DNA from 3 places in the Methylobacterium sp. ap11 genome. Region 1 is predicted to be linked to each of the others. Evidence: riboswitches for the same ligand, from Rfam matches in the RefSeq annotation. Region 1 holds a riboswitch; each other region holds the start of a gene.
What was found. Region 1 has a riboswitch for thiamine pyrophosphate ahead of thiC (phosphomethylpyrimidine synthase ThiC). Riboswitches for the same ligand answer to the same signal wherever they lie in the genome.
Positions count from the first base shown of each region.

Region 2: linked by a shared signal. The riboswitch ahead of BMX97_RS19020 (LuxE/PaaK family acyltransferase) and the one ahead of thiC (phosphomethylpyrimidine synthase ThiC) in region 1 are both predicted to bind thiamine pyrophosphate.
Region 3: linked by a shared signal. The riboswitch ahead of thiO (glycine oxidase ThiO) and the one ahead of thiC (phosphomethylpyrimidine synthase ThiC) in region 1 are both predicted to bind thiamine pyrophosphate.

Region 1 is NZ_FOEB01000008.1:132,899-136,998, forward strand. Features, by position in the region: gene BMX97_RS14040 (acyltransferase family protein) at 125-1,270, opposite strand; gene BMX97_RS14045 (HNH endonuclease family protein) at 1,400-1,774, opposite strand; TPP riboswitch at 1,962-2,073, shown strand; gene thiC (phosphomethylpyrimidine synthase ThiC) at 2,132-4,036, shown strand.
Region 2 is NZ_FOEB01000013.1:23,888-27,987, reverse strand. Features, by position in the region: gene BMX97_RS19035 (GntR family transcriptional regulator) at 437-1,189, shown strand; gene BMX97_RS19030 (RidA family protein) at 1,155-1,565, opposite strand; gene BMX97_RS19025 (TetR/AcrR family transcriptional regulator) at 1,720-2,286, shown strand; TPP riboswitch at 2,334-2,436, shown strand; gene BMX97_RS19020 (LuxE/PaaK family acyltransferase) at 2,554-3,630, shown strand; gene BMX97_RS19015 (acyl-CoA reductase) at 3,642-4,100, shown strand, end outside.
Region 3 is NZ_FOEB01000002.1:367,178-371,277, forward strand. Features, by position in the region: gene BMX97_RS04135 (adenylate/guanylate cyclase domain-containing protein) at 1-1,152, shown strand, start outside; TPP riboswitch at 1,236-1,369, shown strand; gene thiO (glycine oxidase ThiO) at 1,458-2,639, shown strand; gene thiS (sulfur carrier protein ThiS) at 2,636-2,848, shown strand; gene BMX97_RS04150 (thiazole synthase) at 3,104-3,883, shown strand; gene BMX97_RS04155 (thiamine phosphate synthase) at 3,880-4,100, shown strand, end outside.

The DNA of each region.
Region 1 (4,100 bases):
CCCGCTCGTCCGCGATGGTCGCGCGCACCAACGAAAAACGGCGCCCCGGGGGGCGCCGTCATGTCGGTTCGCGTGATTCGGCCGGCCGAGAGCTTGGCCGAGGGGGCGCCCGGACCGAACGCGGTCAGGCCGTCGGCGCCGGGGCGAGGCGCGGCGCCGGGCGGCCGCCATCCTCGCCGACGAGGTGGAAGGCGGCCGGGCGGCGGAACAGGAAGCGGGCCGGGGTGTGGCGAACCACCCGCTCGATGGCGAGCGGCACCACCACCGCGGTCAGCGTCACCAGCAGCGCGACGAGGCCGATATCCTCGATCACCCCGCTGCGCACGAGCGCCGTGCGCAGGGCCGCCATCGGCAGGAAGAAGGCGAGGTAGATCACGATCGAGCGCTCGCCACAGGCGCGCAGGGCCGCGGTCACCGGACCCCCGGCCCGGGTCAGGAGGGCGGCGGTCGCCACGATGGCGAGCGCGCCCGCGGCGCCGAGCATCAGGCTCACCACCGGCAGGCTCGCGAGCGTCGGGTGGGAGGTGAGCCCGGTCGGCGTAAAGACGAGGACGGCCTCGATCAGCGCCCAGGCCGCGAGGCCGGCGAGCGCGAGGCCGGAGCGCGCCCGCACCCAGTCGGCCAGGGCGAAGATCCGGGCGGCGAACAGGTAGCCGGCGACGAAGTAGACCAGCCGGTCGCAGAACTCGTCGATCAGGGTCGAGCCGGTATGGACCGGGGCGAGCTGGAGAAGCGCCGCGCCGATCAGCAGCACCGGCCAGGGCAGCCGGCGCAGGAGCTTGACGACGACCGAGAACACCGCCAGCAGGTAGATGAACCACAGGGTCGAGTAGGGCTCGATCAGGCCGTGGGCGAGGTGGGCCAGGAACGCGCCGGGCCCGGCGCCGTCGGTGATCTGGCCGTACTTCACCGCGGACTGGAGCACCATCCACAGCAGGTAGAAATACGCGAAGTGGACGATGCGCCGGTCGGCGAAGAGGCGCCAGTCGCGGTCGACGACACGGCCGACGAACAGGCCGGAGAGCAGGAAGAAGTCCGGGATCCGGAACGGCTTGGCGAACTCCACGACGTGGTGCATGAAGCCCTCGCCGCCCATCGCCTCGCCGACCCCGAGGGTGGAGTGCATCATCACGACGAGGATGATGCAGATGCCCTTGGCGACGTCGACCCAGGCGAGGCGCCCGGTGCCCGGTGCGGCCCCGGCGCGCGGGCGCACCGGATCGTCCGGCCGGACCGAGAGGGCGGGTTCGGTGTTGGGGCGGACGGACATCGGGCGTCTCCGGAGGTTCGGCCGGAAGGCTGCCAGGGAGACGTAAAGATCGGATCGGGCCCGATCCCGCGAATCGCGCCCAAATGCGAAAGACGGGATTTACCCTGATCGGCCGCGGCGAGCCCTCCGCTACCGAACGCTGCGCTTCGTCTCCCGGCGCGTCCGGGTCATCCGCGTCGCGGCGTGGAAGTCGTCGGGCTTCGTCCGCACCCAGGCCAGGAAGCGGGCGATCTCCGGCTCGGCCCGCAGGCTCTCGACGTCGCTGAGCCGCCGCGCCAGCTCCGCCTCGCTGTGCCGGGCATGGATCGCCGAGTGGCAGATCTGGTGCAGTTGCACGGTCTCGCCGTGGGTGCCGCCCTTCAGCTTCGGCGTCAGGTGGTGGCGGCTCTGGCGGGCGCCGGACGGGATCGGCCGCTCGCAGAGCGGGCAGATCACCGCCGGGCGGGTTGCCGGGCCATGGGTCGAGGGGTCGTCGTCGTTCCAGCGCCGCTCTCGGCGTCCCAAGGCCTGCTCCTCTGCAAGGGCGGGGGTGGATCGTCCGTATCTGGGTCGCCGGGCGGGCGGGGCGCAAGGTCGCGCGGGTCATGTCGCGGGAGCACCGATGCCGCAGTTCTCGGACTCCATGCCGTCCCTTGCGGCAGAACCCCCCGGACCGGCGATTGACAAACCTCACACCCGGCGGGAGATTGATCCCGTTACCGAGGGGAGCCCCGCCAACGGGGGCTGAGATTGGACGAGCGCGCGTCCTGACCCTTGAACCTGATCCGGTTCGTACCGGCGGAGGGACGGGAACCTGCCATGACCGACGTGACCCGTGCGTCCTCGCGCCTCGAGGCCGGATCGTCTCCCAGGGAGAGATCCATGAACGCACCGATCCCCGCCCACAATCTTCCCCCCAAAGATCTTCCCAAGGATCTTCCGAAGACCGTCACCACCGGGCCGGTCACCGGCTCGGTGAAGGCCTATGCGGCCCCGCGCGGGCGCCCCGACCTGCGCGTGCCCTACCGCGAGATCGCCCTGACGGACCCGGGCGAGGCCCCGGTGCGGGTCTACGATCCCTCCGGCCCCTATACCGAGACCGACGCGCGCATCGACCTCTCCGCCGGGCTGCCCGAGATCCGCGCCGGCTGGCTCGCCGCCCGCGGCTACGGGGCGGTGGCGCCCCGGGCGGTCAAGCCCGAGGATAACGGCTTCGTGGCCAAGGACCGGCTGGTGGCGCCGTGCCCGGCCGCCCGCACCGTGCGGCGCGGGGCGCCCGGCCAGCTCGTCACGCAGTACGAGTTCGCCCGGGCCGGGATCGTCACCGAGGAGATGATCTACGTCGCCCACCGCGAGAACCTGTGCCGCGAGGCGATGCTGGCCCAGGCAGAGGACAAGATCGCCGACGGCGAGAGCTTCGGGGCCGCGATCCCGCCCTTCATCACCCCCGAATTCGTGCGCGACGAGGTGGCGCGCGGGCGGGCGATCATCCCGGCCAACATCAACCACACCGAGGTCGAGCCGATGGCGATCGGCCGCAACTTCCTCGTCAAGATCAACGCCAACATCGGCAACTCGGCGGTGACCTCCTCGGCCGCCGAGGAGGTCGAGAAGATGGTGTGGGCGATCCGCTGGGGCGCCGACACCGTCATGGACCTCTCGACCGGCCGCAACATCCACAACATCCGCGGCTGGATCCTGCGCAACGCTCCGGTGCCGATCGGCACGGTGCCGATCTACCAGGCGCTGGAGAAGGTCGGCGGCGATCCGCTCAAGCTCGACTGGGAGGTGTTCAAGGACACCCTGATCGAGCAGGCCGAGCAGGGGGTGGACTACTTCACCATCCATGCCGGCGTGCGCCTCGCCCACGTGCCGCTCACCGCGCGGCGCGTCACCGGCATCGTCTCGCGCGGCGGCTCGATCATGGCGCGCTGGTGCCTCGCCGGGCACCGGGAATCGTTCCTCTACGAGCGCTTCGAGGAGATCTGCGACATCTGCCGGGAGTACGACGTGTCGTTCTCGCTCGGCGACGGGCTGCGCCCGGGCTCGATCGCGGATGCCAACGACGCGGCGCAGTTCGCCGAACTGGAGACGCTCGGCGAGCTCACCAAGGTCGCCTGGGGCAAGGGCTGCCAGGTGATGATCGAGGGCCCCGGCCACGTCCCGATGCACAAGATCAAGGTCAATATGGACAAGCAGCTCGCCGAGTGCGGCGAGGCGCCGTTCTACACGCTCGGCCCGCTGACCACCGACGTGGCGCCCGGCTACGACCACATCACCTCGGGGATCGGCGCGGCGATGATCGGCTGGTTCGGCACCGCGATGCTCTGCTACGTGACCCCCAAGGAGCATCTCGGCCTGCCCAACCGCGACGACGTGAAGACCGGCGTCGTCACCTACAAGATCGCCGCGCATGCCGCCGACCTCGCCAAGGGCCACCCGGCCGCGCAGGTCCGGGACGACGCCCTGTCGCGGGCCCGGTTCGACTTCCGCTGGGAGGACCAGTTCAACCTCTCGCTGGATCCCGACACCGCCCGGGCCTACCACGACGAAACCCTGCCGAAAGACGCCCACAAGGTTGCGCATTTCTGCTCGATGTGCGGCCCGAAGTTCTGCTCGATGAAGATCACCCAGGACCTGCGCGCCGACGTGCTGGCGATGGAGGCGGCGAGCGCGGTGGTCGGCGAGGCCACACCGCTCGACGAAGCGGCCCGCGCGGCCGGCATGGCCCAAAAATCGGCGGAATTCTTGGGCGAGGGCGGGAGACTCTACGTCGACGCCGGATGAGCGCGACCCCCGCGCCCCCGGCCCGACCGGCCGGGGGCGCGGGGATCGATCCGGGCGCCGGCGC
Region 2 (4,100 bases), on a different contig from region 1:
AGGTTCGGCGTGCGGTGCGCACCGTCGCCACCGCCACGCCCGCCCTGCTCGATCTCTCCACCCGGCTCGACGCGCACGGCGGCCCCCATCGGTGGAGCCGCCCGTGACGAGCCGGACGGGGGTCGCTGCCCGCGTCGGGTCGTGAGGTCCCGCGGAGACCACCGGAGAAGGGCGGTGCGGGATGCGATGGTGCGGGTGATCGCCTGCCCGCAGGCCGATGTTCCGTCCGGGAGCGCCTTCCCCGGCGCGAGACACCCCGCCGGGGTTTCCACCGGGAGACCGGGGCGCAGGCTCCCTGTATGCTCGACGGAGCCCCCGCTTCGTGCTGTATCGCCCGGGGCAGCTTGGCGGGGCAACTTGGCGGGGCGGCTTTCGGCGGGACGGCTCGGGCCGGATCGCCCGTCCCCGGGACCCGTGGAGCGGAAGAGCCATCATCGTGTCGAATGCCCCGGAAGCGCCCGAACGGACGAAGGGCCTGCGCCGCGTCGTCCGGAGCACGCTGGCCGGCCAGCTCACCTCGGAGATCCGGGCGGCCATCCTCGACGGGCAGTTTCCGGCGGGCGGGCAGCTGAACGAGATGGCGCTCGCGGGCCAGTTCGGCGTGAGCCGCGGCCCCGTGCGCGAGGCGATCCAGCGCCTGGTCCAGGAGGGCCTCCTGCGCGCGGAGCCCCATCGCGGGGTCTTCGTCGTCGATCTCGCCGACGACGACATCGTCGACATCTACTTCACCCGCAAATCCCTCGAGATCGCGGCGATCCGGCGGGTGATGGCCGATCCGCGCCGCATCGCCCTCGCGGACGAGCTGATGGGGCTGACCGACCGGATGGCCGTTCTCCTCGGCAGCGGCGACTGGGCCGAGATCGCCGACCTCGACCTGCATTACCACCGGCGCATCGTCGAGGAGGCCCGGAGCGAGCGTTTGTCGCGCGGTTACAACACGCTCCAGGCCGAGACCCGCCTCTGTCTGCGGCTCATGATGGCGGGCTATCGCCAGAACCGCGCGCTCATCGAGGAGCACGAGCGCCTCGCCCGCTTCATCGGCGACGGACACCCGGACGAGACCGAGGCGGAGATGGACGCCCATTTCGGCGATCCCGTCCGCATCCTGGAGCGCGGCCGGACGGCGATGCGCGAGGCCCCCGACCTTCCGGGCCTCAGCCGCGCGCCGGAATCCGCGCGATCGCCTTGATCTCGAAGGCGAAGCCCGCGAGCCACGTCACCCCGACGGCGGTCCAGTTCGGGTAGGGCGGCGCGCCGATCACCCGGTCGCGCACCCGCATCACCGCGTCGAACTGCGCCTCCGGGTCGGTGTGGAAGGTCGTGACGTCGACCACGTCGTCGAAGGTGCAGCCTGCCGCCTCCAGCACGGCGTCGAGCCGCGCGAAGGCACGGGCGACCTGGGCCTCGAAATCCGGCTCGGGCGAGCCGTCCTCGCGGCTGCCGACCTGGCCGGAGACGAACAGCAAGTCGCCGGAGCGGATCGCCGCCGAGTAGCGGTGCTTGTCGTAGAGCGCCTGCCGGCCGGGCGGGACGATCGCGTCGCGGGTCGAACGGGTCTGCGCCATGGATTGCTCCTCCGGACCGCGATTTGATATACGGGCCGTATGCGATTGAGCATGGATACGCGCCGTATGTCAATTCACATACGCGACGTATGCCAAATGACATGCGCGGCGTATGCCGATGGAGGCGGATCGGGTGGCGGGACGACGCGCGCAGATGATGGAGGAGACGCGGGCCAGGCTGATCGAGGCCGCCCGGCAGGCTTTCGCGGCGAGGGGCTTCGCCGCGTCCTCGATGGACGACCTGACCGCCGCGGCCGGGCTGACGCGCGGCGCGCTCTATCACAATTTCGGCGACAAGAAGGGCCTGCTCCAGGCGGTCATCGACCGGATCGACGCCGAGATGGCGGCGCGCCTGGCCGTCGTCGGCGAGCGGGCGCAGACCCCGTGGCAGGGCCTCCTCGACGAGTACCGGGCCTATATCGAGATGGCGCTGGAGCCGGAGATCCAGCGCATCGTGCTCCTCGACGGGCCGGCGGTGCTGGGCGATCCCTCGACCTGGCCGAGCCAGAATGCGTGCCTCACCGAGACGACGCGCCGCATCCGGGCGCTCGTCGCCGGCGGCGCGATCCCCCCCGTCGACCCGGAGGCGGCGGCGCGCCTCCTCAACGGCGCCTCGCTCCACGCCGCCCTCTGGGTCGCGGCGTCGGACGCCCCGGAGGCGACCCTGGCCAAGGCCCTCGACGCCTTCCGGCGCCTCGCCGAGGGGCTGGCGCGGCCGTAAGGCCTCGCCTTGACACCCGCCCCCCCGCCCCCCACTGTCCGGCCTTCCCAGGGGAGCCTCGCGAGGAGGCTGAGATTCCGCCGGCCCGGACCCGTCCGGGCGCCGCGGTGACCCTATGAACCTGATCCGGGTCATGCCGGCGGAGGGATGCGGGACCGGCACGGCCGCCATGGCGCCGCCACGAGGGCGCTGCCGCCAGCCGTCTTTTCGCGCAGGATCTCACGCCCGGCACGGCCGACGCCCACGATGGGGCGCGAGGTGGCCGTGATGTCGCAAGCGGAGATCGTCGAGGCCCTGGTCGACTTCATCGGTCGGCCGGGGGCGGACGAGGCGGAGTTCGAGGCGATGGCGCTGCGGCTCTTCGCCCACCAGTACGCGCACAACGCCCCCTATCGCCGCTTCGCCCAGGCGCGCGGGCGCACGCCGCTCAGCGTGCGGCGCTGGCGCGACATCCCGGCGGTCCCGATCAAGGCGTTCAAGGACCTCACCCTGAGCTGCTGCCCGGCCGACGAGGCCGAGCGGGTGTTCATGACGAGCGGCACCACCGGCAGCGGGCGCGGCCGCAGCTACCACCCGACGCTCGCGGTCTACGACCGCTCGATGCTCGCGGGCTTCGCCGCCCGGGTGATGCGTGGGCGCGACACGATCCGCATGGGCCTGCTGTTTCCCGACGAGGCGACGCTCCCGAACTCGTCGCTCGCCCACTACCTGGCCCTGGCCAAGGCGCGTTTCGGGACGCCAGACAGCGCGGTCTTCGTCGGCCCCGGCGGGCTCGACCTCGACGGGCTGCTGGCGGCGCTCGCGGAGGCGGAGGCCTCGGGCGAGCCCTATGCGCTGCTCGGCGCGACCTACGCCTTCGTGCCGGTGATGGACGCCCTCGCGGCGCAGGGCCGCCGCATCGCCCTGCCGCCCGGCAGCTTCCTGTTCGACACAGGCGGCTTCAAGGGCCAGTCGCGGGAGATCGAGCCCGACGCCTTCTACGACGGACTCTCGCGGACCTTCGGAGTGCCCCGCGAGGCCTGCCTCAACATGTACGGCATGACCGAGCTGAGCACCCAGTTCTACGACGACGGCAACGCGGTCTGCCCGCCGGTGAAGTCCGGCCCGCACTGGATCCGCAGTCGCGTCGTCGATCCGCTGACCGGCCGGGACCTGCCCGAGGGCGAGACCGGCGTGCTGGTCCACCACGACCTCGCCCATTTCAACTCGGTCTCGGCGATCCTGACCGAGGATGCCGGGGTGATCGTGCCGGGCGGCTTCCGGCTGCTCGGCCGGGTCGAGGGCTCGGCCTCCCGCGGCTGCTCGGTCGCGGTGGCCGAGTTCCTGGCCGCCGCGCAAGGATGAACGACGAAGGCATGAGCGATTGCGGGATGAGCGCGGTCGAGGAGGCCGGCTACCTGCCGGGGCCGTTCGCCGGCATGGCCGGCCGGCGGGTCGTCGTGCACCGGGCCTGGGGCGAGACGGTCGCGGTCGCCCTGCCGGTGCTCGACGAGACCCGGGCCCGGTCGCTCTGCGCCCATATCCGGGCCCGCGCACAGGATACCCTGCGGGGCATGGAGACCGCCCGCATCGTCGCGGCGATCGACCGGGCGAGCGCCTGCCTCCTCGACCGCACCCACCCCTCGCGCCGCAAGGCCGAGGCGCTGCTGCCGGTCGTCACCGGCTACGATGCCGAGACCGTGCGGCTCGGCCTGACGCGCTACCTCAAGACCTTTCGGCGGCCGCAGCTCCTGCGCTTCCTCGCCGAGGACTTTTCCGATCCGGGCGTGCTCGACGGCTTCCGGCCGGCGGTGAAGGGCGGGTTCGTGCGGGCG
Region 3 (4,100 bases), on a different contig from region 1:
TGCGTGGCCCTGCGCGACTGGCTGCTCAGCGAGGGCGCGCGGCTGCCGGAATCCGGCGATCTCCTGGCCGGCATGGCCGAGCGGTTGAACGACCTCGGCGTGCCGGTCGACCGGGCGACCACCGCCATCGACGCCCTGCACTCGGACTATTCCGGCGTAGGCCGGTTCTGGACCCGGGAGGACGGCGTCAGCTTCCGCCTCTTTCCCCACGGCGAGGCGACCGAGAAGGCGCTCTCGCGCAGCCCGTTCGCGCATGTCTACGCCACCGGGCAGTGGCTGATCCTCGATCTACGCGAGACGCCCGACGACCGGTTCAGCATCGTCCCGGAGCTTAAAGGCGCGGGCTACACCCACTACATCACCGTGCCGCTGTTCTTCACCAACGGCACCAGGAACGGCGTCACCTTCGCGACCCGCGATCCCCGCGGCTTTCGCGACGACGACCTCGCCATCCTGCGCTTCATCGTGCCGACCCTGTCGGCCGTGATGGAGATGCGCGGCCTCAACGCCCGGCTCGACCACGTGCTGCGGGTCTATGTCGGCGACGGGCCGCACCAGGCGATCCTCGCCGGCTTCATCCGCCGCGGCCAGGTCGAGCGGATCCGCTCGGCGATCCTGTTCGCCGACATGCGCGGCTACACCCACCTCACCGACGCGCTCACGCCCGAGGCCTCGGTGGAATTGCTCAACACCTATTTCGACTGCCTGGTGCCGCCGATCGAGAGCGAGGGCGGCGAGGTCTTGAAATACATGGGCGACGGGCTCCTCGCGATCTTCCGCGAGAGCGGCGACGACCTCGGCGGCGCGGCGCAGGGCGCGCTCTCGGCCGCGCAGGCCGCGCTGCGTCGCGTCGAGGAGGCCAACCGCGCCGGGCGCTTTCCCACCCGCATCGAGATCGGCATCGCGCTCCACCACGGCGAGGCGGCCTACGGCAATGTCGGCTCCGGCGCCCGGCTCGATTTCACCGTCATCGGCCGCGACGTGAATCTGGCGAGCCGGCTCGCCAAGCTCAACAAGATCCTGTCCGAGCCGCTCCTGATGTCGAAGCCCTTCGTCGACTTCCTGTGGGGCGATCCCGAGCTGCTCGGCACCCATCCCCTCGACGGCATCGCCGAGGAGATGGCGATCTACCGGCCCGGCAAGGGTTGCTGATTGAAGGGCTGCCGATTTCGCGCCGCCCGGCACGGCGGGCGGTCGCAGGCGGTTGACGAACCGGCTCCCGCTCGCCAAATTCCGGCCGTTCCAGGGAGATCCCCGGCAAGGGGCTGAGACACCGCTGGACTGCAGGCCCTTCGGCCTCGGTCGGCGCGGAAATCCTTCGAACCTGATCCGGCTCATACCGGCGTAGGGATTGGACAGGCCGTCTCAGGCCCCGCGCATCATCCGGCCACCGGGCGCTGTCCAACTCTCTTCGGGCCACCGTGGAGACGAGGGTGCACGCGACCAGGGCGCAGACGATCGGACGGCGGAGCGGGCCGGCCACATCCCCGGGGACCGACCGCCTGCCGGAGCGCGCCGATGTCGCGGTGATCGGCGCCGGGCTGATCGGGCTCTCGGTCGCGTGGCGGCTCGCCCGCGCGGGCCTCGCCGTCGCGGTGATCGAGCGCGGCAGAGCCGGGGACGGGGCGAGCCTTGCCGCCACCGGCATGCTGGCGGCGGCCGCCGAGCACGAGCCCGGCGGCGAGGGCTTGTCGCCGCTCTGCGTCGAGAGCCAGCGCCTCTGGCACCCGTTTCGCGACGAGCTGGAGGCCGAATCCGGTCTCACCATCGATTACCGCCGCGAGGGCACGCTCGTGATCGCGCTCGGCCGCGACGAGGTCGAGCGCCTGCGTTTCCGCCACGAACTGCAGCGGCGCGACGGGCTTAACGCCGAGTGGCTGTCGGGCCCTGCGGTGCGCGCCCGCGAGCCGGGCCTGCGCCCCACCGTCACCGCCGGCCTCTTCTGCCCCGACGACCACCAGGTCGACCCCGCCCGGGTGATGGCGGCCCTGCGCCAGGCGCTGCGGGCGGCCGGCGGGTGGCTCGTCGAGGAGACGACCGTCACGGCGCTCACCCGCGAGGGCGGGCGCGTCACCGGCATCGAGACCTCGGCCGGCGCGCTGCGGGCCGGCACCACGGTGCTGGCCTCCGGGGCCTGGGCCGGGGAGGGGGGGCTGATCCCCGATCTCGCCCTGCCGGTGCGCCCGCTTAAGGGCCAGTCGGTGGCGCTGCAGATGACGCCGCGCAGCGGCCACCTCTCCCACGTCGTCTGGACCGAGCAGGTCCACATGGCGCCGAAGGCCGACGGCACGCTGATCGTCGGCGCCACCGTGGAGGAGACCGGCTTCGACCCCCACCTCACCGCCGGCGGGCTCTACGCCCTGCTGGAGGGCGCCCGGCGCGCCCTCCCGGGCGTCGAGGAGATGCGGGTGGTCGGCGTCTGGAGCGGCTTTCGCCCGACCTCCGACGACGACGCCCCGATTCTCGGCGAGGCGCGGCCGGGCCTCGTGCTCGCCGCCGGCCATCACCGCAACGGCTACCTGCTCGCCCCCGTCACCGCCGAGGCGGTCGCCGCCCTGGTCCTGCGCGGCGAGACGCTGCCGGTCGCCGCGCCCTTCGGCCTTGCCCGCTTCACCCCGTCCTCCCGCGAGACCCCATGAAGATCCTCGTCAACGGCGAGCCCCGCGACAGCGCGGCCGCCACCCTCGACGCCCTGTGGCGCGAGGAGACCGCCGACCTCGATCTGCCCGGCCCCCAGGGCTTCGCCATCGCCCTCAACGGCGCCGTGGTGCGCCAGCGCGCCTGGGCCGAGACGCCGCTCGGCGAGGGCGACCGCGTCGAGATCGTGCGCGCCATGCAGGGTGGGTAGTGGTTGTCAGATCGTTCAATGGGGTCGCGCAGCATCACGGACGCTTTCTCCTTCCCCCACTCTCGACCTCATCCTGAGGTGTCAGTCCATCAGAGATGGACTGACCTCGAAGGAGGGCTCCAGGGATCGCAGCGGCTTCTGGAGCCCTCCTTCGAGGCTCAGCGATCTTCGATCGCCCGCACCTCAGGATGAGGTCGTGGGCGGGATATCGGCAACACGCTCCTACGAACTGCCTATGAAATCTGGAGAAACCCCATGACCGACTCCCACGACGACCCGTTCGTCATCGCCGGCACGACGCTCGCCTCGCGCCTCCTCATCGGCACCGCCGGCTACCCGACGCAAGCCATCATGAGCGAGGCGGTGCGGGCGAGCGGGGCCGAGGTGGTGACGGTCTCGATCCGTCGTATCTCGCTCCACGGCCACGGCTCGGACACGGTGGCGCGGCTGAAGGGCGCGCGCTTCCTGCCCAACACCGCCGGCTGCGAGACCGCTCGTGACGCGGTGATGACCGCGGAGCTCGCCCGCGAGGCGCTCGGCACCAACTGGATCAAGGTCGAGGTCATCGGCGACCGCGAGACGCTCTACCCGGACGTCGCCGAGACGATCGAGGCCACCCGCCAGCTGGTCGAGTCCGGCTTCGTCGTGTTGCCCTATTGCAACGACGATCCGGTGGTGTGCAGCCGGCTCGCCGATCTCGGGGCCGCCGCCGTGATGCCGATGGGCTCGCTCATCGGCTCCGGCATGGGCGTCGCCAACCCGGCGAACCTCGAGCTGATCTGCCGCCGCTCCCCGGTGCCGGTGATCGTGGATGCCGGCATCGGCACCGCCTCGGACGCGGTGGTGGCGATGGAGCTGGGGGCTGCCGCCGTCCTCCTCAACACCGCCGTCGCCAAGGCCGACGATCCGGTGCGGATGGCCGCCGCCATGCGCCACGCCGTCGAGGCCGGCCGCCTCGCGCACCGGGCCGGCCGCATCCCGCGTCGCGCCCGGGCCGAGCCGTCGAGTCCCCAGCTCGGCCTCGTCGGCTCGTGAGCCTGCCCGCCCGCCTCCTGATCGTCACCGACCGGCACGGCTGCCCCGAGCCGCTGGAGACCCGCGTCGCCGCCTGCCTCGCGGCCGGCGCCCGCTGGGTCTGGCTGCGCGACCGCGACCTGCCCGCCTCGGAGCGGGCGGCCCTCGCCGAACATCTCGCCGCCCAGCTGGCCCGGGTCGGCGGCGCGATCACCATCGGGCGCGACGTGGAACTGGC